DNA from 2 places in the Nicoliella spurrieriana genome. Region 1 is predicted to be linked to the other one. Evidence: a T-box and tRNA genes for the amino acid it is inferred to sense, from the RefSeq annotation. Region 1 holds a T-box; the other holds one or more tRNA genes.
The links. A T-box is a leader RNA that pairs with one kind of tRNA and senses whether it is charged. The one in region 1 lies ahead of leuS (leucine--tRNA ligase), so its partner is inferred to be a tRNA-Leu.

Region 1 (10,909 bases):
CAATCCCTTACTAAAAACTTGATCAATCCATTAATTGGGATTTTCTTGGGTAAAATCGACCTATCAGGAATTGTATTCACCGTTGGCAAGGCCCACTTTATGTTAGGAACCTTTTTGAATTCAATCATTAACTTTCTAATCATTGCGTTCGTGGTCTTTATCATTATTAGGGTTTTTAACAAGGTCACTAATCGCAATACTGCTTCTAAGCCCAGCACTACCGATCAGTTATTAACTGATATCAAGGGCATTTTGGAAAAAAGCCAGCCCAATGACGATCCAGCGAATGCTACCGCTGCCGATGCGGAAGACTCATCATCTGAGAATCCAAGTAATGGCTCAGCTGCTGATAAGTCTGCAGCAGCAAATCACGGAACTAAAAAGTAAGCATGGATTCGATAAAGGAAGGTTAAGTTGTGATAATTACTGCAGGAATGATTGGGGTGGGTAAAACCACCCTAACTGGTAAAATTGCCAAGCACTTTGGCAGCCGTCCGTATTACGAACCAGTCGGTGAAAATCCGGTGCTCCCGTTGTTCTACCGGGATCCAAAGCGCTATGGATTTCTGCTCCAAATTTTCTTTTTAAATAAGCGGTTCCAAATGATAAAGCGCGCGAAGCGCAATCCACATAACGTCTTGGACCGCTCAATTTATGAAGACCACCTGTTCACCCAGCAAAACCATCTGGATGGTAATATTTCGAATCAAGAACTTGCAATCTATGATGAATTATTAGCTAATATGTTGGGCGAGCTCCGTTCAATGCCCACTAACCATTCAGACTTAATGGTTTATTCATATGCGGACTTTGATACTGTACTTAGCCGGATCAAAAAACGAGGCCGTGAATATGAACAATGTGATAATGATCCACAGTTACAAAATTATTACTATCGATTATGGCAAGCATACCAAAAATGGTTTGCGGAATATGATGAAACTCCCAAAATCAAAATTGATTTACAAACGTACGATTTAGCGAATCCCAACAACGTTCCAATCGTGTTGGGGCAAATTGATGATGCGGTGAGTCAATTTAACGTTTAATTTACCAAAAACAGGCCTTAGTTTAAAAACTAAGCCCTGTTTTTTTAATTATAATCAAAATAACTATTCATTTAACGTGGCTAATACCTTTCCATAAATGGCCATTGCCAACATTAAATCATCAATTGGTTGAAATTCATTTGCTTGGTGCATCGTATTCTTTGTCCATGGGAATAACGCCCCAAAGGCCACCCCACGTTCCATCAACCGGGCAAACGAACCACCACCCACTACGTGTGGCTTAGCGTCAGTTTCACCGGTTAATTCCTTATAAACTGAAATCAAAGTTTTGACGAATGGATCATCAGCAGAAACAAAATGTGGTCCCATATCATCTTCTTGGGTCACATTGCCAGCAGTGGCCCCGTTAGTCAACCCACGCTGAATGTCAGCAGGGCCCATTCCCTTTGGATATCTAAAGTTAGTGTTGACCATGCCGCCATCTTTAATGTCATAGCGCATAATCCCAACGTTCATGGTTAAGTCACCCATTACATCGTCAGTAAGGTTAATGCCCAACTGATGGCCCCTTGAATCATCATGCAGCTTATTGGCAATGAACGAAACAAAATGCTTCGCATCCCCTGAAAATGGGTATTGATTTAGGAAGGTCGCTAAATAGGTTCCCGCATTTACCCCATCATCTGGTTCCATTCCATGGGCCGACTTTCCAATCACGTGCAATTGAAGGCCGCCATCGGTTAGTTCAGAATCACCGCTAACTGGATAGTGATCTAAGAACTTAGTAAAGTCATCTGAGACCCGTTCGTTATCATCTGATTCCACCACTGCAAATGCATCCCGTGGCACCATGTTATCGCGTAAGCCGGCTTTAAAGGTTCTGAGCGTAAATTCAGTATCTTCTTCCCCGGCATTGTGACCACTAAAGGTTGTTACAAAGGTAGTATTCCCCTTTTCACCGTTAATCACCGGAAATTCAGCATCTGGTGAGAACCCTAAATCAGGGGCTGGTTCGGTCTTTAAGTAGTGTTTGATGCCGGTCCAATTGCTTTCCTCATCGGTACCAATCAGAAAGCGAATTCTAAACTTGGGCTGAATCCCGGCATCCTTTAGCATCCGCAAACCATAGTATGCAGCTAGCCCCGGCCCCTTATCATCAGAAGTGCCACGACCATAAGCAACATTATCCTTAATCGTTAGTTCAAATGGATCGGTATTCCAACCTTCACCAGCTGGCATCACATCGGCATGCACAATAATCCCAAGGGTCTTATCGCCATCCCCATATTCAATGTAGCCGGCTAGATTATCATAGTTCTTGGTCTTAAAGCCATCCCGTTTCCCAATTTCCAAATACTTTGCCAATGCAGCGGCGGGACCCGGTCCTAATGGAAATTCATCACTTGCGTGTGCATCATCACGTTCACTATCAATTGATACTAATTCCTTTAGATCATTTAGATAGTCATCTTGATATGCTTTCGCCCTTTGTTTCCAATCAACAGTCATAAAAAGTAACCTCCTTAATTTATGTAACTGGTTTCATTTTAGCATAACTTCCAATGGTTGCCATGTTTAAAGGTGCTCATTTTTAATGATATAATAAATTCCAAGAGGTGGAGAGCATGAAATATATTAATCAAGCAACTTTAAAACAAACCATTCGCGTTAGACCCGATAATAGCTTTAAGGGGACGTATGGTCACATTACCCTAGTGGGCGGGAACGCAAACTTTGGTGGCGCCATTATCATGGCCACCATGGCTGCCGTTTACTCTGGTGCGGGGCTCGTTACCACGTTAACTGATCCGGCCAACAAAACTAGCATTCACGCCCAACTTCCGGAGGCAATGGTCGCTGATTATCATAACGTAGACACATTGACGAGTTCAGTTCAAGGGGCCGATGTAATCGTAATTGGTTGCGGATTAGGGACGGATGCTGAAGCTCTTGCAGTCCTGAAAACCGTTTTTAAGACCGTTACGCCCGAGCAATTGCTAATTATTGATGGGTCTGCAATTACAATGGTGGCAACCGAGCACCTATCGTTGCCAGATGCCCGCATCATTTTGACCCCCCATCAAATCGAATGGCAACGCTTGTCTGGAATTAAATTGGCAGACCAAAGTGATGTCGCTAGGAATCAGACTGTTCGTGATCAATTAAACGCCATTGTGGTGCTAAAATCACACCGCACCCAGGTTTACACTAAGGATGACGTCTATGAAAATACCGCTGGGACCCCTGCCCAAGCTACTGGTGGGATGGGTGATACACTAGCTGGAATGGTGGGCGGCTTCGTTGCCCAATTCGCTAATAAGGAAAATGCGGTCGCTGCTGCAGTCTACGCCCATAGTGCGATTGCTGACCAACTAGCTCAAAATCAATACGTGGTATTACCGCACCAAATTATCCATCACATTCCACAGTTCATGAAGCAAAACGAAGCGGATAAATAATCAACAAGTCAAAAGAGCATTCACAATTTAAATTTGTGAATGCTCTTTTCAATTAATCACTATTTAATATGAAGCTGATTCCGAATTCGAGCAACCCGGGCCCCCACAATTTGATCAGCCAAGCGGGTCTTAAGCGTCGCGTAAATATACACGCCACCACCTAAAACAACTGCGATTGCAGTTACAACCCCACTGCCAATCGTGGAATGAATATCCATAAAGTGTCCCAGTCCCCAGTTAAATGCAAAGACACTGATCAATGCTGTTAAGTAGGTCAAAATCGAGAATAATAAAATCTGGTTCGTTCGTTTTACCACTAACCGATAACTAATGTGAAATTGCTTCGTCAATGAATTAAGAATCAATCCGTTAGTAACGATAAAGCCAATAGAAGTAGCCACTAACGGGCCAAAGGTGCCGAATAATGCAATCGCTGGAACCTGACAAATAATTTTAACGATCGTTCCAATAATGAAGTACTTCACCGCTAATTTATTTTGGTAAATTCCCTGCATAATGGCAGAAATAACGGTGAACAACCCTAGAATAATGGAAACGATCGAGTAAAATGAAAGCACATTCGCCGATAAGTGTCCGTAGCCGGTCCCGTTAAAGAGCCGGTTCAATGGCCCAGCAATTGCTGCCATCCCCAGTGCCGATGGAATCATAATAAATTCAAATAAAATCAATCCATTGATAATTTCACGTCTAATTCCATCGTGGTCGTTATTGGTATAGGCTCTGGAAAGTAGTGGTACCACCGTAATTGCTAGGGCAGAGGCGAGGGAAATGGTAATCATGACCAGCTTATTAGCATTCCCCGCATAAATAGCAAATAGCTTTTGTAACACTACTTCTGGATAATTACGGAACACCCGCATCAAGTCGAAGAACGTAAATTGATCAATTAATTGAAAAATCAACACCCCAGCACCCAAAATAATGAATGGAACGGCTTGTTGAATAATTTCTTTGTATAATTGAATCGTTTTAACCTCTAGTTGGTGATTACTATTAGCAACCAAGCTCCGGTAGTAGTGACGGCGCTTGAAATAGTAGTACCCGAGCACTAGTAATCCGGCTACCGCCCCCATAAAAGCTGCAAAGGTCGACTGTGAAACTGCTGTAATCCAATCTCCCTTAATGACCCCTAGATGCATAATCAAAAGCGCTGTTATCAACATGTATAAGACCCGGACCAATTGTTCGACGAACTGTGAAATTGCTGATGGGGCCATATCTTGATAACCTTGAAAGAACCCGCGGGTCAAACTCATGGTCGGAATGACTAAAATCGCCCAAGAAAGTGCCCGCATAACTGGAATTACGTTTGGATCACCATTATCCAATAGTGGTGCCGCAAAGTACAAAAGCAATGCGAATATAATCCCAGTACTAATCGATAGCAACAGCCCCCGCTTGTATAATTTAAAGCCGACCCCGTATTCATTTAAGGTGTTATAGTGCGCCACCTGTTTAGCCACCGCGGAAGGAATTCCAGCAATTGCTGCAATTAACAAGACTCCATACACATTGTATCCCTGCACGTATAGGGCGTTAGCTTGGAAGAAGAATCCAGCGAACCAGATGCGCCAGGGAATGATATAAACCGCCCCCAAGATTCGCGATAGAATGCTCCCACCGGTCATCCAAGCAGAGCCCTTGAGCATCGTTTCTTGCGAACCCTTATCAGTATCAGTTAATCCCTGAACCGCTTCTTCGCGTTGCGTCTCTTGCATTTTTATTCCTACTTTCTTACTCGATTTCTGGTTAAAAATTACATAACTTACTAATTTTAATCAAAAATCGAATTGATAGCAACAGGTTGTTTTTAATCAATACCATTCCTTAACCAAAAAAAGCCCACTAAAAAGTGGACTTTTAAAGGAGCTTCAATTAGTTTGCAACGATGTTAACAATTTTACCAGGGACTACAATCACCTTTCGAATCGTCTTCCCATCGGTAAATTCCTTCACTTTTGCGTCAGCTAATGCTTGTTTTTCAACTGCATCCTTAGATGCATCCTTAGATGCCTTGATGTGTGCACGAACCTTACCGTTAACTTGCACTACGATTTGGACCGTGTCTTCAACTAGCATGCTTTCATCATAGGTAGGCCATGATTCGTATGCAATTGATTCATCATGCCCACACTTACTCCACATTTCTTCTGCAATGTGGGGCGCAATTGGTGAAAGCATTTTAATAAAGCCTTCCACATACTTAAATGGTAAACTGTCGGCTTTGTAGGCTTCATTAATGAAGACCATCAATTGTGAAATAGCGACATTGAAACGCATCCGTTCCATATCATTAGTAACAATCTTAACGGTTTCATTGTAGACCTTATCCAGCTTCCCATCATCGATGGTCGTTACCCGATCACGAAGATGGTTATTATCATCTAAGAAGAGGCGCCATACCCGGTTCAACCAACGGTATGAACCCTTAATTCCTTCGGTACTCCATGGCTTTGCTTCGGTCAATGGACCCATAAACATTTCATAGAGTCTAAGGGTATCAGCACCGTATTCATTAACGATATCATCTGGGTTAATTACATTTCCCTTGGACTTGGACATCTTTTCGTGGTTGGTTCCTAAAATCATCCCTTGGTTAACTAACTTTTGGAATGGTTCCTTAGTCGGAACTACGCCCAAGTCATAAAGGACTTTATGCCAGAATCGAGCGTACAACAAGTGCAATACAGCATGTTCTGCACCACCGACGTAGAGGTCGACTGGTAGCCAGTAGTTCATCTTTTCAGAATCCGCAATTTGCTTATTATTATGTGGATCGATATAGCGAATGTAATACCATGAACTTCCAGCCCATTGTGGCATCGTATTGGTTTCACGTTTACCCTTCCGACCATTCTTATCCACCACATTGACCCAGTCAGAAACATTGGCTAGTGGGCTTTCACCGGTTCCGGATGGTTTTAGATTATCGGTATTTGGTAGTTTTAATGGTAACTCATCTTCAGGAACTAAAGTGGTTTCACCATCTTCCCAGTGGATAACTGGAATTGGTTCACCCCAATATCTTTGCCGGGAGAAAATCCAGTCACGGAGCCGGTAGTTAACCTTCTTATGGCCAGCATCGTGTTCAGTTAACCAATCAATTGCAGCAGCGATGGCGGTCTTTTTATCCATGCCATCCAAGAAGCCGGAATTAATGTGCTTTCCATCACCAGTGTAGGCTTCCTTAGCAACGTCACCACCCTCAATCACGGGTTTAATTGGTAAATCAAACTTAGTAGCAAATTCATAATCACGATCATCGTGAGCAGGAACCGCCATAATGGCACCGGTTCCGTATGAAATCAAGACATAATCACCAATCCAAATTGGAACTGCTTCACCGTTAATGGGGTTAATTCCATATGCTCCAGTAAAGACCCCACTCTTGTTTTTGTTCAAATCAGTTCTTTCCAAGTCGGACTTGGTCGAAACTTGCTTGCGGTAGTCTTCAACAGCTTGTTTTTGATCGGGCGTAGTAATTTCATCCACTAATTTATGTTCTGGTGCTAACACCATGTAGGTAGCTCCAAACAATGTATCCGGTCTGGTGGTAAAGACTTCAATCTTTTTATCTTCATGGTCCTTGACCTTAAAGTCAACACTAGCACCAACTGAACGGCCAATCCAATTCCGTTGTTGTTCCTTGATGCTTTCAGGCCAATCCAAATCATCCAAGTCATCGATCAAACGGTCGGCATATGCAGTAATCCGTAGGACCCATTGCCGCATTGGGACCCGGTAGACTGGGAAATCACCCCGTTCAGTCTTTCCGTTGATCACCTCTTCGTTGGCAACCACGGTTCCACCCATTAAATCAGGTGCCCAGTTAACTTCAATTTCGTCTTCGTAAGCCAGGCCCTTCTTATAGAGTTGTTCGAAAATCCATTGAGTCCACTTGTAATAGTCAGGATCAGTCGTGTTAATTTCGCGATCCCAATCATATGAAAATCCTAATGACTTAATTTGTTTTTTGAAGACCCCGATGTTTTCTTCGGTAAATTTACCAGGATGATGACCAGTCTTCATTGCATATTGTTCAGCTGGCAATCCAAATGCATCCCACCCCATTGGATGTAAAACATTTTTGCCCTTCATCCGTGCCATTCTGGCCATAATATCAGTTGCAGTATATCCTTCTGGATGCCCAACATGCAGGCCCTTCCCTGATGGATAAGGGAACATATCCAAAACATAGTACTTTTCTTTATCTTGATCTTCACCGGTTGCAAAAGTATGATGCTTATCCCAGTAACGTTGCCATTTCTTTTCCACATCTGTATGATCGTAAGGCATTTAAATTTCCTCCTCTTTCTTCCTAAACAACAAAAAACGCCCCATAGAAAAAGATTCTTCTATAGGGCGACTATTCCGCGGTACCACCTAAATTCTCCACCCATAACGGGTAAAGCACTTGGATCCTTAACGCGGAAAACGTTTTAATCTACTTAATATCTAGTTCAATTAAAAATCGATTGCGATGAGTTCACTGATTAACCATCTAAATTCGCACTAACCATTTAGTCTCTGAAAAGAATTAACGCAGCTAATATTTCGCTTCATTTAAGTTGTTTAATTTAATGTTATAATAGCAAAGTTATCCTATAAAAGCAAGTTAACATTTTATTATTTTATGAAGGGAAGCATTTAAAATTAAAATTAAATCAGCATTAGCTTATAGTCACACGCTATTACAATCAGTTGTCCAAGCTGGTGATGTCGTTGTTGATGCCACAGTTGGCAACGGACATGATACTGAATTTTTAGCAAATTTAGTGGGGCCTTCCGGGCGGGTATACGGATTTGACGTCCAACAACTAGCCATCGACAATACCACCGCCCGCCTAAAAAATAGTAACCTTTTAAGCCGGGTCCGGTTATTTCATCAGGGCCATGAACAAATTGAGCAAGTTCTTGCCAAGGATGTTCAAATCAAGGGGGCCATGTTTAACTTAGGGTACCTCCCAGGTGGCGACCACCAAATGATTACAAATGGGGCCACTACAATTAAAGCAATTAAAGCATGCCTAACCCGCCTGACGCCATCCGGAATTATCGGAATCGTTTTATACTATGGCCACCCCGGCGGATTGACTGAAAAAAACGCCGTGATGAAATTTGCTAACCAACTACCCCAAAAACAATTCACGGTGTTACAGTATCAATTCATCAACCAAGTCAATGAACCCCCCATTTTATTAGCAATTCAAAAAAGATGAAGCATTTAACTATGCTACATCTTTTTTGCGATAGAAAACATTAATAATCAAAGCTAATCCTACAATGATGAATCCCACTAGAAAAACGTTGTGTAAAGCATTATATAAAATGTCCTTTAGATTTGGAATTAACTTTGCCGGAAGGGTTTCAGCAGCCTCTGGGTTCATTAATTTATTGATCATCTTAACGGAAGTCCCAGATACTTGAAGGGTCCCCACTCGTAATGAAGTATTCATAAAAATACCGAAAATAACGATAAACATCGTTTGCCCTAATGTGCGACAAAGGACGTTGAACGAAGTCGCTGCGCCCACGTTTTCATCCTTCACCTTATCTTGAATTACTACCGTTGGATTCGTCGTTGCAATTCCAAAGCCCAGACCACAAACCGAAGCCACTAACACTAATCGGTTAAATGAAGCTGTTTGGGGCATCATTATAAAGCCAATTGCGCCCGCTAACACCAGGCAAATGCCGACCGTTGTGACATCTCGTGAATGTAATCTTATGATTAACCATCCTGAAATAATCGATCCTCCAAACCATAAAATCGAACTAGGGGTAATCGCTAGTCCCGCCATTGAGGCCTTCATGCCCATTAACCCCTGAATCCAGTTTGGCACGTAGACTTCAATACACATCACAAAGCCACTAATAAAAAAGGTGACTAGATTTTGGGCAACGAATGAGCGATGCCTAAACATGCCCATTGGAATAATCGGTTCAGGAAATGAATGTTCATGCCTAATAAATAAAATAAAACTAACGAACAGGGCTACGAACCAAAATGCAATCCTTGATAGCCTTACCTGACGATCGCCAATCAATTGAATCATAAACATAATTGATAATATAATCACAACTAAATACACAATACCTAAATAATCAATATTAGCATGTTTACGTTCCGAATCTGATTCGAGTGCAAGCATGATCATGCCCATAATAATTAAGCCAATTGGCACGTTCAGAAAAAATATCCAACGCCAATTAAAAGTATCAACGATAAAACCACCAAATAGTGGTGCAATAACTGCTGAAATCCCCCATGCAGCACCATTCAATCCAATCACCTTAGACCGTTTAGCAAACGGATATATGTCAGCAATGATTGCGTATGCTACCGGTAGGATCACCCCTGCACCGATTCCTTGAATTGCACGCCAGATAATTAAACTAGGCATACTAGTGGCCAAACCAGATAACAGGGATCCAATCGTAAAAACCCCTAATCCAGACATTAGCACTCGTTTTCGGCCAATTTGGTCAGATAATTTTCCATATATGGGGGTGGCAATCGAACTGGTCAATAAATAAATGGAAAACACCCAGTTCATCAATGAAACCCCTTTTAACTCACCAACAATTGTGGGCATCGCAGTTGAAACAATCGTTCCTTCAATTGCACTTAAAAAGGTTCCCATAAACAATGCAATTGTAACAATTAACCGATTTGTTTCATTATTATCTAAGTTGTTCATACCTTCACCTATCTTGATAATAAAAAACCAACCTAATTTAAACTAAACCAGGTGGTTTTATATTAACTATTTATTTAATAACTTTTTTAATTCAGCAACCTTATCGGTATGTTCCCATGGTAGGTCCACATCGGTCCGGCCAAAATGGCCATAAGCTGCAGTGGGTTCATAAATTGGTCGTTTTAAATCAAGCATTTTAATAATTCCAGCGGGTCTCAAATCAAAGGTCTTTCTGACCGCCGCAGTTAAGTCAGCTTCCGAAATATCACTGGTGCCATAAGTATCAATTGAAATTGATACTGGTTCAGCAACCCCAATTGCATAGGCTAATTGAATTTCAACTTTGTGAGCTAATCCAGCTGCAACAATGTTTTTAGCAATGTATCTAGCTGCATAACTAGCGGAGCGGTCCACCTTAGTCGCATCCTTACCAGAAAATGCACCACCACCATGGTGAGCGGCACCTCCATAAGTATCAACAATTACCTTTCGACCGGTTAATCCAGCATCTCCTTGGGGACCCCCAATTACGAACCGACCGGTAGGATTGATAAAATACTTAGTCTTGTCATCTAATAGTGATTCCGGGATTACAGCCTTAACCACCTTAGAGATAATATCGGTTCTAATTTGATCTAAGCTAACTTCGGGACTGTGTTGGGTACTAATTACAACGGTATCAACCCGCAGTGGCTTGTCATTATCATCATATTCAACT
Region 2 (10,909 bases), 330 kb from region 1:
TTAAAACTACGTCGCCATTGATTAAACCGTTCTACGCCAACCCGTTGCTTTACGGCTTGTTTATTTTGCCCCCTTAGGGCTCCGTAATGTCGTTCATTTAACCGCCAGGACTTGTGTTCCATGATGTAGGCCTGCTCAATCTCGTCCAAAACAATGTTAGCAGTATCAATTGCACGAATCAAAAAGGAAGTGTGAACATCACTAAATCGGATGCCAGTTGCTCTAATTTTTTGACCAGCAGCATGGGCCTGCCCAATTCCAGCGGTAGTTAATGGAACATCGTTCCACCCGGTAAAAACATTATTAGCATTTGCCAAACTTTCACCATGACGCATTAACGTTAAAAATACCATTAATCCCACACTTTCTTAATCATAAACTACTTAACAGCATCTTTCATTTCAGAACTATCAGTCTTCGTCCGGTTCCCCATAAAGGTAATAATCGAACTAACTAAAATTACCAAGATTCCTACGATGGTATTGATCGAGAGCGTTTCATGTAAAATCAATAGTGCTAATACCGGTGCCAAGCCGGGCTTGATGAAAAACACCAACGAAGCCATTGAAACCCCGCCCCGATCCATTGCCAAGAAGTAAAACGCAAAACCACCGCCGGTAACACAAACACAGATAAAAAATAAAATCCAGAAATAATGCAATCCGACGTTTTGTAAAATCGGCACGTTAACAAACGATTTCATCCAACTGACCGACTTTAACCCGTTAGCAATTGCAGGAATCCTAAAGAATAAAATCAGTGCCAATAACTCAATGGATCCGGCGATAAAGGTGTAACTAGTCATTGTAATCCCATCAAAGCCACTGACCACAGAGGACCACCGGGAAACGATACTATAAAGACCAAAGGTCACTGCAGAACCCACCGCTAACGAAATGCCAAGCGGATTTGTCAGCTTAGCGGGATTAACAATGATTAATAGTCCTGCTATTGATAATAGCATTGAAATCAAATTCAAGCGACCAATTCGCTCCCTTAATATTAAGTACGCAAATAACAGTGAAAAAACCGGATTACAACTAAATAATACTGCTACGGTAGCTGCCTCATCATACTCAATTGCAATTTGATATAGGGTCATACTAACGATGACACATAGAAATCCAGTCAGGGCAAATATCAAAATATCACGAAGGTTAAACTGTTGCTCAGCGTCACGGCGATGTTTTAAAGCAATTGGTAGCAACACTAATCCCCCGATTAAAAATCGAATTAAATTTAATTGTAGGGGCGCAAACACTCCCTGAACACTCTTTAGAGCAATCTCCATTAAACTGAACATGAAAGTTGAAATAATCACATATAACAAGGTTCTTCGCAAAATAAATCCGCTTCCTTATCTAAAATTTTTGAACCAGGGTCATCAAGATTGGAATAACGAGCAAACTCATTAAGGTAGTCTCAGTTACCATTAAGGATGCATATTCATCATCAGCATCATATAGTTTAGAAACCACCGGTGCATTAGTCATTACTGGCATCGCTGATTGTAAAATAAAAACTTGTTTCATTAATACCGGCATTCCGGTAAAGGCCACTAATAGGGTCATTAATAATGGCGCCATAATGAAACGGCCCAAAAGGATTCCCCAGTTAAGTCGGTTAAACTTGACCTTTTTAATGTTGATTTTAGAAACCGCAATCCCGATAAAAATCATTGATAGTGGCGTGGTTAAACCACCCACGTATTCACAACTCTTAAAAACCGGTTTTAATACCGGCTTTAACCATTCAATATTTGGAATATTTAATAGGACCAGAATAACGGCAACGATAAATCCTAACAATGGTGGTGAAAATACCTTTTGGAGGGTTTGCTTTAGATTAAACTTACTGTCGGCATCACCATCGCGTTGAATCAAATAGACCCCAAGCGTCCAAAAAAAGGTCGTATTTGCCATATAGTACACTAATACATACGGCAAACTGCGGGCTCCAAATAATGCCAAATTAACGGGGAGTCCAACAAAAACGGTATTCGAATTAAAAAACATGGATTCGAACAACCCACGGTGAAATTTAGCCACCCCTAATGCACGAGCAACTGCTACTGAAGCACCAAACAAAATTAGCATTGAAACAACCGGAAATCTCAAATCAGGTAAAGTATGTAAAAGCTTACTTGCTGTAAATTTACCAGTAATGGTACTAATCATGTAAGCTGGTAGTGCTACCTGGGTAACCAGTTTTGCAATTAATTTTGCGGTCTTATCATCGAACCAACCCCGTTTTGCCAGGAAAAAGCCAAGTAAGATCATCAGTAAAATTACAACAATTCCAGAAATACTATCAATAAAAACTGCCAATCCACATCACTTCCTAATCAATAATTAATTTTAATCACAAACTGAATTATAGCATAAATTAACTAGCCATTTTCGGTAGTCAGCAAATGTTAAATATTAAATTGATATTAAATATTAACGACTAAAGTTGTGATTTATCCTGATTTTTTTTATAATTGCATACATATTGTTTAAAATTTAAAGTAAAAATTAAAAGAATATCAGTAATGGAGCAATTAATATGAATAACTCAAATCAAAATAGTGACTCTCAACGACGTGAAAATCGGACTCACTTTAAGAAGAAGACCCACAAGAAATTATGGACATTTGTTATTATCGTGTTAATTATCTTGACTGCTGGGCTAATTTATCTTTACAACGCTTATAACAGCGCTCAAAAAACATTTAACCAAACCTTTGAAGCTGGTGACACCAATAAATTAAGAAATGTATCATCAGTCATTAGCCAGGATAAGCCATTTTCTGTCCTATTATTAGGGACCGATACTGGTGCATTAGGTCGTGACGATACCGGGCGAACTGATACGATGATCGTTGCCACGATTAATCCCAAAAAAGAAAACATTTCATTGACCAGTATTCCACGTGATACTAAAGTCACCGTCCCTGGTGATTCACAACCATACGAAAAAATCAATGCTGCTTATACGATTGGTGGCCCATCAACGGCAGTGCAAACCGTCCAAAATCTACTAAATGTCCCCATTGATTTTTATGCCATCATCAACATGGGTGGCCTTGAAAAGATGGTGAATGCGGTTGGTGGCGTTGAAGTCAATCCGCCACTAACGTTTAAATATGGAGCCGCCAACGTAGTCAAGGGCCAAAAGGTTACATTAAACGGTAAACAAGCCCTTGATTATTCTAGAATGCGACATGAAGACCCCACTGGTGATTATGGTCGTCAAAAACGGCAACGTGAGGTTCTTCAAAAATTAGTATTAAAAGCAATGCAAATTTCATCATTACCACGTTATAAGACCATTTTAAGTTCATTAAAGGGGAATCTTAAAACCGATATTACATTTGATGATATGGTATCAATGCGGGCTCGTTATGGAGATGCAACCCATCATATTAAATCCGATACTCTTCAGGGTGAGGATGCAATGATTGATGGCATTGATTACCAGGTCGCACCAGAATCAGAATTATTAAGGGTTTCAAATTACATTCGTAAGAATCTAAACCTAAGCTCTATCAACAGTATTTCAGCAACCCAAAGTCAGACTGACGATGATGGTAGTGGTACCGACACTAATAGTTCCACCACTGACGGTACCTCAACTAATTCATCAACTGCTTATTAATTAAAAATAGTGCTAATCAAAAATGATTAGCACTATTTTTTAGTTAATATTAATTACTTAGTAATTTCGTCCATATCTAAGCCCAGCGCATCAGCAACCCGTTGTCCATATTCATGGTCCGCATTGTAAAACTGCCGAGTTTCTAAAACCTTATTTTCATGACTCTTAACACTCCCTAAGGTGCCCTTAATCGTGTCAATTAAACGGTCACGCTCTTCAGGGGTCATAACCCGGTATAACGCACCAGCATCAGAATAATAGTCAACATCGTAGGTTTTATAGGTATCAGCATTCCCCTCAACCGCAAATGGTTTGATATTTGCATGGGGATCTTCAACTGGCCCATTTTCGCCATTTGGTTCATAGTTTACAGCATTATCTTGATCCTGTGCCATAAAGCCATCCCGTTCATAGTTCTTAGGACGCCCATTTTTAGGCCGGTTTATTGGTAGTTGTTCGTAATTAGCACCTAACCGATACCGTTCAGCATCCTTATATGCAAATAACCGGCCCTGAAGTAATTTATCAGGTGAAGCTTCAATACCTGGAACCAAGTTTGCTGGTGAAAAGGCAGCTTCTTCAACGTCATCAAAATAGTTCGTTGGATTTTCATTTAATGTAAATTCCCCAACTTCTTGAAGCGGATAGTCAGAATGGTTAACCACCTTGGTAACGTCAAATAAGTCCTTCTTGTAGTTCAAGCCTTCTTCATAAGGAATAATTTGAACCATTACTCGCCACTTAGGAAAATCATTATTAGCGATGGCATCATAAAGATCATGCAATAAGAAGTCAGTATCCTTTGAAGCCGTCTTAGCAGCGGTTTCATTCGACATATTTTTAACCCCTTGTTCGCTAATAAAGTGGTATTTAACCCAGTAAGCCTCCCCCTTAGCGTTGACCCACTTATAGGTATGACTACCATAACCATTCATTTCACGGTAACTAGCAGGATTTCCACGATCACCCATTAAGTAGGTAACCTGGTGGACTGATTCTGGTGAATGAGCCCAAAAATCCCATTGCATATCCTGACTTCTTAAGTGGGTATCTGGTTCCCGCTTTTGAGAATGGATAAAATCAGGAAACTTTAGGGGATCATTAACAAAGAACACCGGAGTGTTATTCCCTACAATGTCATAGTTTCCGTCATTAGTGTAAAACTTCAACGCAAAGCCACGGACATCACGCTCAGTATCTGGATAACCAGATTCTCCAGCAACCTGTGAGAACCGAATAATCATTGGAGTTTCCTTCCCAGGTTGCCCAGTAAATAGGTCCGCCTTAGTATACTTACTCATATCGTGAGTTAGTTTAAAGAACCCCTTAGCACCAGCACCCTTAGCGTGAACGACTCGTTCTGGAATTCTTTCACGATTAAAGTGAGCTAATTTTTCAAGTAATTGATAGTCCTGTAATAAAACTGGACCCCGGTTACCAGCTGTTTGCGAATGATTATTGTCAGCCCAAGGTTGCCCTTCAGCAGTTTTAATTTTATCAGTCAAATAAACCACTCCTTTGGAATTAAACATATCTTACAAGTTATATTTACAAAGTAAATGGTAACACCGTGTCACTTTATTCACAAGTAAAAAGCATAAAAAAAGCTAGAGTATAAAAATACTCTAGCTTTTTTTATGATGCGGCCAAGAGGACTCGAACCTCCACCGGGAAAACTCCCGACAAGATCCTTAATCTTGCGCGTCTGCCAATTCCGCCATGGCCGCATGTGAAAATCAACATATATTAATATATCAAATATTCACGAAATAATCAACTATTTTTTATTATTCACCGCGAACGGTAGCCCCATCACGGTCTAAATCCATTACTCGCACCCGACCATCTAATCGTTCATCAGTCCGTAATTGATCACGTAATTTTAACAGCAGTTCCCGCTTCCCTAGCGATACAATTACTGGGCCGGTACCACTAATAAACGTTCCATAAATCCCTAATTGATGTGCAGCGGTCTTAATTAAATTTAAATTATCCTGATCCCGCTTTAGGTTTCGTTCGCCAAAGTAAGTGCCATCAATTAACTTCGCAGCAACTGGCCAATTATCATTTAATAATGCTGCTACTAATAAATTAGCATCATTACTAGAATCCAATGCAGATTGACCATCGATTTGTTTAGGCAGTTCGATTTTACCCACTTTACCCCGTGGCATCACAAACATCATTGCGGCAACATCCGGCATCTGTGACTTAATTGCAATTAGTTTACCGTCAATTACCTTCGATACCGTTAAATCACCCAAAAAGCCAGCTGCAACGTTTTCAGAATGTGCTTCAATCTGATTTCCAATTTGCATTTGTTCATCAATCGAAAGGTCTAAATTACCCAAAGCATTCGCAATCTTAATTCCAACGATTACAGCAGTCGTACTAGAACCTAAACCGTGTTCTACGGGAATATCGGACATTACTGTTAGCTGATGGGGGTGAATTTTAGGATCCAATCGAAGGATGGTTTGGACAATTAAGTTATGCTCATCATGGGGAATATTTTCACCCAACGCATGGTTAACCCGCCAATGGTCAGTTTCTTCCTCAACAATTACAGTATAGTAAAGGTGGAGGGCTAACCCAAGTGAATCAATTCCAGGTCCTAAGTTGGATACGGTTGCTGGTACTCGAATGATAATTTTACCCATTATAAATTCGCTCCTTTATGATGCCTTGTGATTAATCTTAACTTACCCCGACACTTACCACAAACAAATTTACTTGTATCCACGAATCGATTTCGTTGGTATTGTTGATGGCATTTTTGACACTCGTAGGTGTATCTAGGGTGATCGATTCGTGGTGCATAGCGCAATCCCCCAACGGCTTTAAGAAGTTGTTTAAACTCCTTCGTTTGGTGTTGACCACTAAAGCCAGCCATGTGCAAATGGTAGTGACATAATTCATGCTTAATTACCCCAATTAACGTTTCTTTTGAAAATGCACTTAGCATTTTGGGGTTGATTTCAATGTTGTGAGTTTGCAAATAGTAGCGACCCCCGGTAGTTCTTAGGCGACGATTAAAATAAATCCGGTGCTTAAACGGCCGCGCAAAATTTCTTTGCGAAATTTGTTCACAGAGTCGTTGTAATTCTTGATCGGACAATAATAAAATCCCCTCTTTGATTGATAGTATTAAATACGCGGTTATTTTATTATCCGACTATCAAAAAAACGGGTTTCCCCGTTTTTTATATTAACCCACTAAAATTTTTTGAGTGTATTTAATCACCCGTGCCACACTATCACCTTGTGCTGACTCAGAATCCTTAAATGCACCCTTATCAACGGTGTTTTCATCAACATTAATGCTATCGACCATTTCTTGACAAGCATCAGCATAGTCTGAATAAGCACCGACTAATAACTTATGCTTACCAATAACTCTTGCTGGCACCCCTAACACCTTTAATTTACGGAGCGTTTCCTTATAAAAAGTCGTCCCGTTTTGAAATTTATCCTTGGTTTCAGCTAGGTTAATTTTAGATAAGTCATCCTTATCTAATGCCTTCTTCAACGGTTCGTAATATTTAGCTAATTTTTCACCTGTTTTATCAGTTTCGGTAATTAGCTGTGAAACCGTTGGGACATAGTTACTCATTTTTGCACCCTTCATATTAGGATCTCCTTTATTTCCAGAATGTGGAATAGATATTTACGGGCAACTCCCGTTTATGTTCAGTCTTAATATACCAGTTTTCGATGATTTCTGCAGCCTTGGGGTCAATATCTTGCCCCTCAAGATAAGCGTCAATATCAGAATAGCGAACCCCAAGGGCGACTTCATCAGGCAATGCAGGCCGATCATCTTCCAAATCAGCAGTGGGCACCTTTTCATACAGGTGCTTAGGAGCATCTAATGCCGCTAGCAACATCTTGCCCTGCCGTTTATCTAACCGCCATAATGGTGTGATATCAGCAGCACCATCACCAAACTTAGTATAAAAACCAGTCACGGCTTCCGCAGCATGATCGGTTCCAACAACCGCACCGGAAGTTTCACCGGCAATTGCATATTGAGCAATCATGCGTTCACGGGCCTTAATGTTCCCCTTGTTAAAATCATCAATTTTAGGTCCAGCCTCCTCTACTGCAGTCACTGCAGCATCAGCCATGGGCTTGATATTAACTCGAATCGTCCGGTCAGCCTGCATGTATTTAATTGCTTCCATCGCATCTGCCTCGTCAGCTTGATTACCGTATGGCAACCGAACAGCAATGAATTGATATTCATTGTTACCGGTCTCAGCACGCAGTTCACTAACCGCCATTTGTGATAATTTACCAGCTAGCGTTGAGTCCTGACCGCCAGAAATTCCCAAAACCAATGTCTTTAAAAATGAATTTTTCTGCATGTAGGCCTTTAAAAATTCAACACTGTTCCTGATTTCCTGTTCTGGATCAATCGTTGGTTTTACCTTTAATGCATCAATAATTTTTCTTTGTAATGGTCTCATTGACATGCCCTCCAAAGTCTAAATGATTAATAATTTAGGTGCTGAACGTAATTATGAACCGATTCAATTAAGTTCATTTTATTATCCCAACACTTCTTAGATAAGTCGACTGGATAATCCTGTGGATTCATTTGACGCTTATACTCAGGCCATAGTGATGCTAAAGCTTGATTGGCATGGGCTTGAATTTCAACTAAGCTAGGCATTTTATAAACTAGCTTTCCGTTTTCAATAATGGTTCTTAGTAGTGGGGTAGCTTCGAAATCAGTTAAGGTCTTGTTAATATAGGTAAATTGAGGATGGAACATATATAAACTATCTTGGTGCCGTGGATCTTCATCACTCAGTGCAATGTAATCACCCTCAGATTTACCATCTGATTGCTTATTAATTCGCCATACCTGTTTCTTACCAGGAGTCGAAACCTTAGCCGCATTGTTAGAAATTTTAATCGTATCACGCATTTGACCATCGGATTGTTCAACGGAAACCATTTTATAAACGGCTCCTAATGCTGGTTGATCAAATGCAGTAATTAACTTCGTACCAACTCCCCAAACATCAATCTTAGCATCCTGCATCTTTAAACTAGTAATTGTGTTTTCATCTAAATCGTTAGAGGCAATAATTTTAGTATCCGTGAAGCCTGCATCATCCAACATTTCACGAATCCGTTTTGAAAGATATGCCATATCACCGGAGTCAATTCTAACCCCCGCAAAATGAATTTGATCGCCCATTTGTTTAGCGACCTTAATCGCATTGGGAACCCCACTCTTGATCGTATCGTAGGTATCAACCAAAAAGACACAATCATGGTGGGTCTGCGCATATGCCATAAATGCATCGTAATCATGACCGAATGTTTCAACTAGCGAATGGGCATGCGTTCCACTAACCGGAATCCCAAATGATTTACCAGCCAACACATTGGACGTCGAATTAAAACCACCAATAAATGCAGCTCGCGTCCCCCAAAGTGCCGCAGCAGTTTCTTGGGCTCGCCTAGTTCCGAATTCCATTAGTTGATCATCACCAGCAGCCTGTCTAATCCGAGAGGCCTTAGTAGCAATTAAGGTTTGATAGTTAACAATGTTTAAAATTGCAGTTTCCACTAACTGACATTCTGCTAAACTACCCTCAACCTGCATAATTGGCTCGTTATTAAAAACTAAGTCCCCCTCCTGAGCGGATCTAATCGTTCCCTTGAATTTAAAATGGCTTAAAAAATCTAAAAACTCGGGGGTATATTCACCATGCTCAGCTAGGTACTTAATATCATCATCTGTGAAATGAAGATTATTAATATAGTCAATTACATGCTCTAAGCCAGCGAAAACAGCGTAACCATTTTCAAACGGCATTGTTCTAAAAAATACTTCAAAGACAGCCCGGCGGTTCTCCATTTTTTTGGAAAAGTAGGTCTGCATCATATTGATTTCATAGTCATCAGTATGGAGTGTTAAATTCGTATAGTCCTTAAGTGACATTTCTATCTACACCTCAAAATAATCTTTGATAAAGTTGATTCATCAATTATAATTAACATTATACATTGAAAGGATGGTTTTCTTGAACGATAAGTTAAAAAGAACCACAATTTTAAATATTTCATATATTAATACTAACTTTACCCATTTTCTAAAGATTATTCAAGCTAGAATTAACAATCGGGAAAATACGTTTATCGCAACCGTTAATCCCGAGATTGCTTATTATGCGCACCAAAATCCAAAATATCAATCGATCATCAACGATGCTGATTTTGTAACGCCAGATGGCATCGGGATCATTAAAGCGGCCCAAATCATTCATCAACCCATTCAATCAAGAATTACGGGATTTGACGTTTTTAAGGCCATCTTAGCATGGGGAAGTCAAAATCATAAATCAGCATACTTTGCGGGTGCTAAACCCAACGTAATTGCTGATTTAAAAGCAGTGCTAAAGGATGAGTATCCTGGTATCAAAATCAGTGGCATTCGTGACGGTTATTTTCAGGATAATCAAGTGGTTGCCGATGAGATTAACGCCACTCATCCTGACATGGTCTTTTTAGCCCTTGGTTCACCTAAACAAGAGGAGTTCATTCATCAATACCGTCATATTAATAACGGGCTATGGATTGGATTAGGGGGCAGCTTTGACGTCCTTTCAGGAAATACCCAACGTGCTCCGCAGTTTTGGATTAATCACCACTTAGAATGGTTATACCGATTATTAAAGGAGCCCAGTCGCCTTCCCCGAATCATGGTAATTCCTAAGTATTTAAAATTAGTGCGAAAATCAAAATAAAGTCGTTGTTGAATTGAAATCAACAACGACTTTATTTTTCGAGATAAAATTCAAAGCGACTACCAACGTATTGGGTCCGAACATATTCGAACGGCTGCCCGTTTTGTAAGTAGGTTAATTGCCGCAATCTTAAAATGGAGTCACCTTTTTTTATATCTAAATAATTCGCAATCCGTTCAGATGCTAGCATTGCGGAGACCGTTTGGTGAGCCTTTCTAGGAAAGAGTTCCTTCTTTTCTTCTAAGGCACGATAAAGCGAGCTAGTAACGTCCGACTTACTTAATCCATCAACCACGGCTTCTGGAACGGTAGCGACCTCAAAGCAAATTGGAATGCCATCGCCGTATCGAATGCGTTCCATTCTAAGGACACGCTCATTTTGACCAATTTTTAAGCGTTCCATTTCACTTAACGATGGTGCCATTACATGGTATGAAATCGTTTTACTGGATGGCCTTTTCCCCTGTGATTCCATAATATCAGTAAAACTAGTAACCCCAGACATT

Region 2: it encodes a tRNA-Leu, which carries the amino acid that the T-box ahead of leuS (leucine--tRNA ligase) is inferred to sense. The anticodon was not compared.

Annotation. Positions count from the first base shown of each region.
Region 1 covers NZ_CP093361.1:1,525,316-1,536,224, forward strand. The annotation lists gene mscL (large-conductance mechanosensitive channel protein MscL) at 1-387, shown strand, start outside; gene MOO44_RS07710 (deoxynucleoside kinase) at 435-1,049, shown strand; gene pepV (dipeptidase PepV) at 1,113-2,519, opposite strand; gene MOO44_RS07720 (NAD(P)H-hydrate dehydratase) at 2,636-3,469, shown strand; gene MOO44_RS07725 (putative polysaccharide biosynthesis protein) at 3,529-5,208, opposite strand; gene leuS (leucine--tRNA ligase) at 5,366-7,786, opposite strand; T-box leader at 7,846-8,062, opposite strand; gene mnmM (tRNA 5-(aminomethyl)-2-thiouridylate-methyltransferase MnmM) at 8,149-8,709, shown strand; gene MOO44_RS07740 (MDR family MFS transporter) at 8,719-10,191, opposite strand; gene metK (methionine adenosyltransferase) at 10,258-10,909, opposite strand, start outside.
Region 2 covers NZ_CP093361.1:144,821-155,729, forward strand. The annotation lists gene MOO44_RS02305 (2,3-bisphosphoglycerate-dependent phosphoglycerate mutase) at 1-353, opposite strand, end outside; gene MOO44_RS02310 (DMT family transporter) at 380-1,342, opposite strand; gene MOO44_RS02315 (AEC family transporter) at 1,362-2,327, opposite strand; gene MOO44_RS02320 (LCP family glycopolymer transferase) at 2,548-3,639, shown strand; gene MOO44_RS02325 (catalase) at 3,693-5,144, opposite strand; tRNA gene MOO44_RS02330 (tRNA-Leu) at 5,281-5,366, opposite strand; gene MOO44_RS02335 (homoserine kinase) at 5,427-6,299, opposite strand; gene MOO44_RS02340 (SprT family protein) at 6,299-6,757, opposite strand; gene MOO44_RS02345 (hypothetical protein) at 6,848-7,252, opposite strand; gene nadE (ammonia-dependent NAD(+) synthetase) at 7,281-8,108, opposite strand; gene MOO44_RS02355 (nicotinate phosphoribosyltransferase) at 8,135-9,598, opposite strand; gene MOO44_RS02360 (WecB/TagA/CpsF family glycosyltransferase) at 9,681-10,403, shown strand; gene MOO44_RS02365 (GntR family transcriptional regulator) at 10,435-10,909, opposite strand, start outside.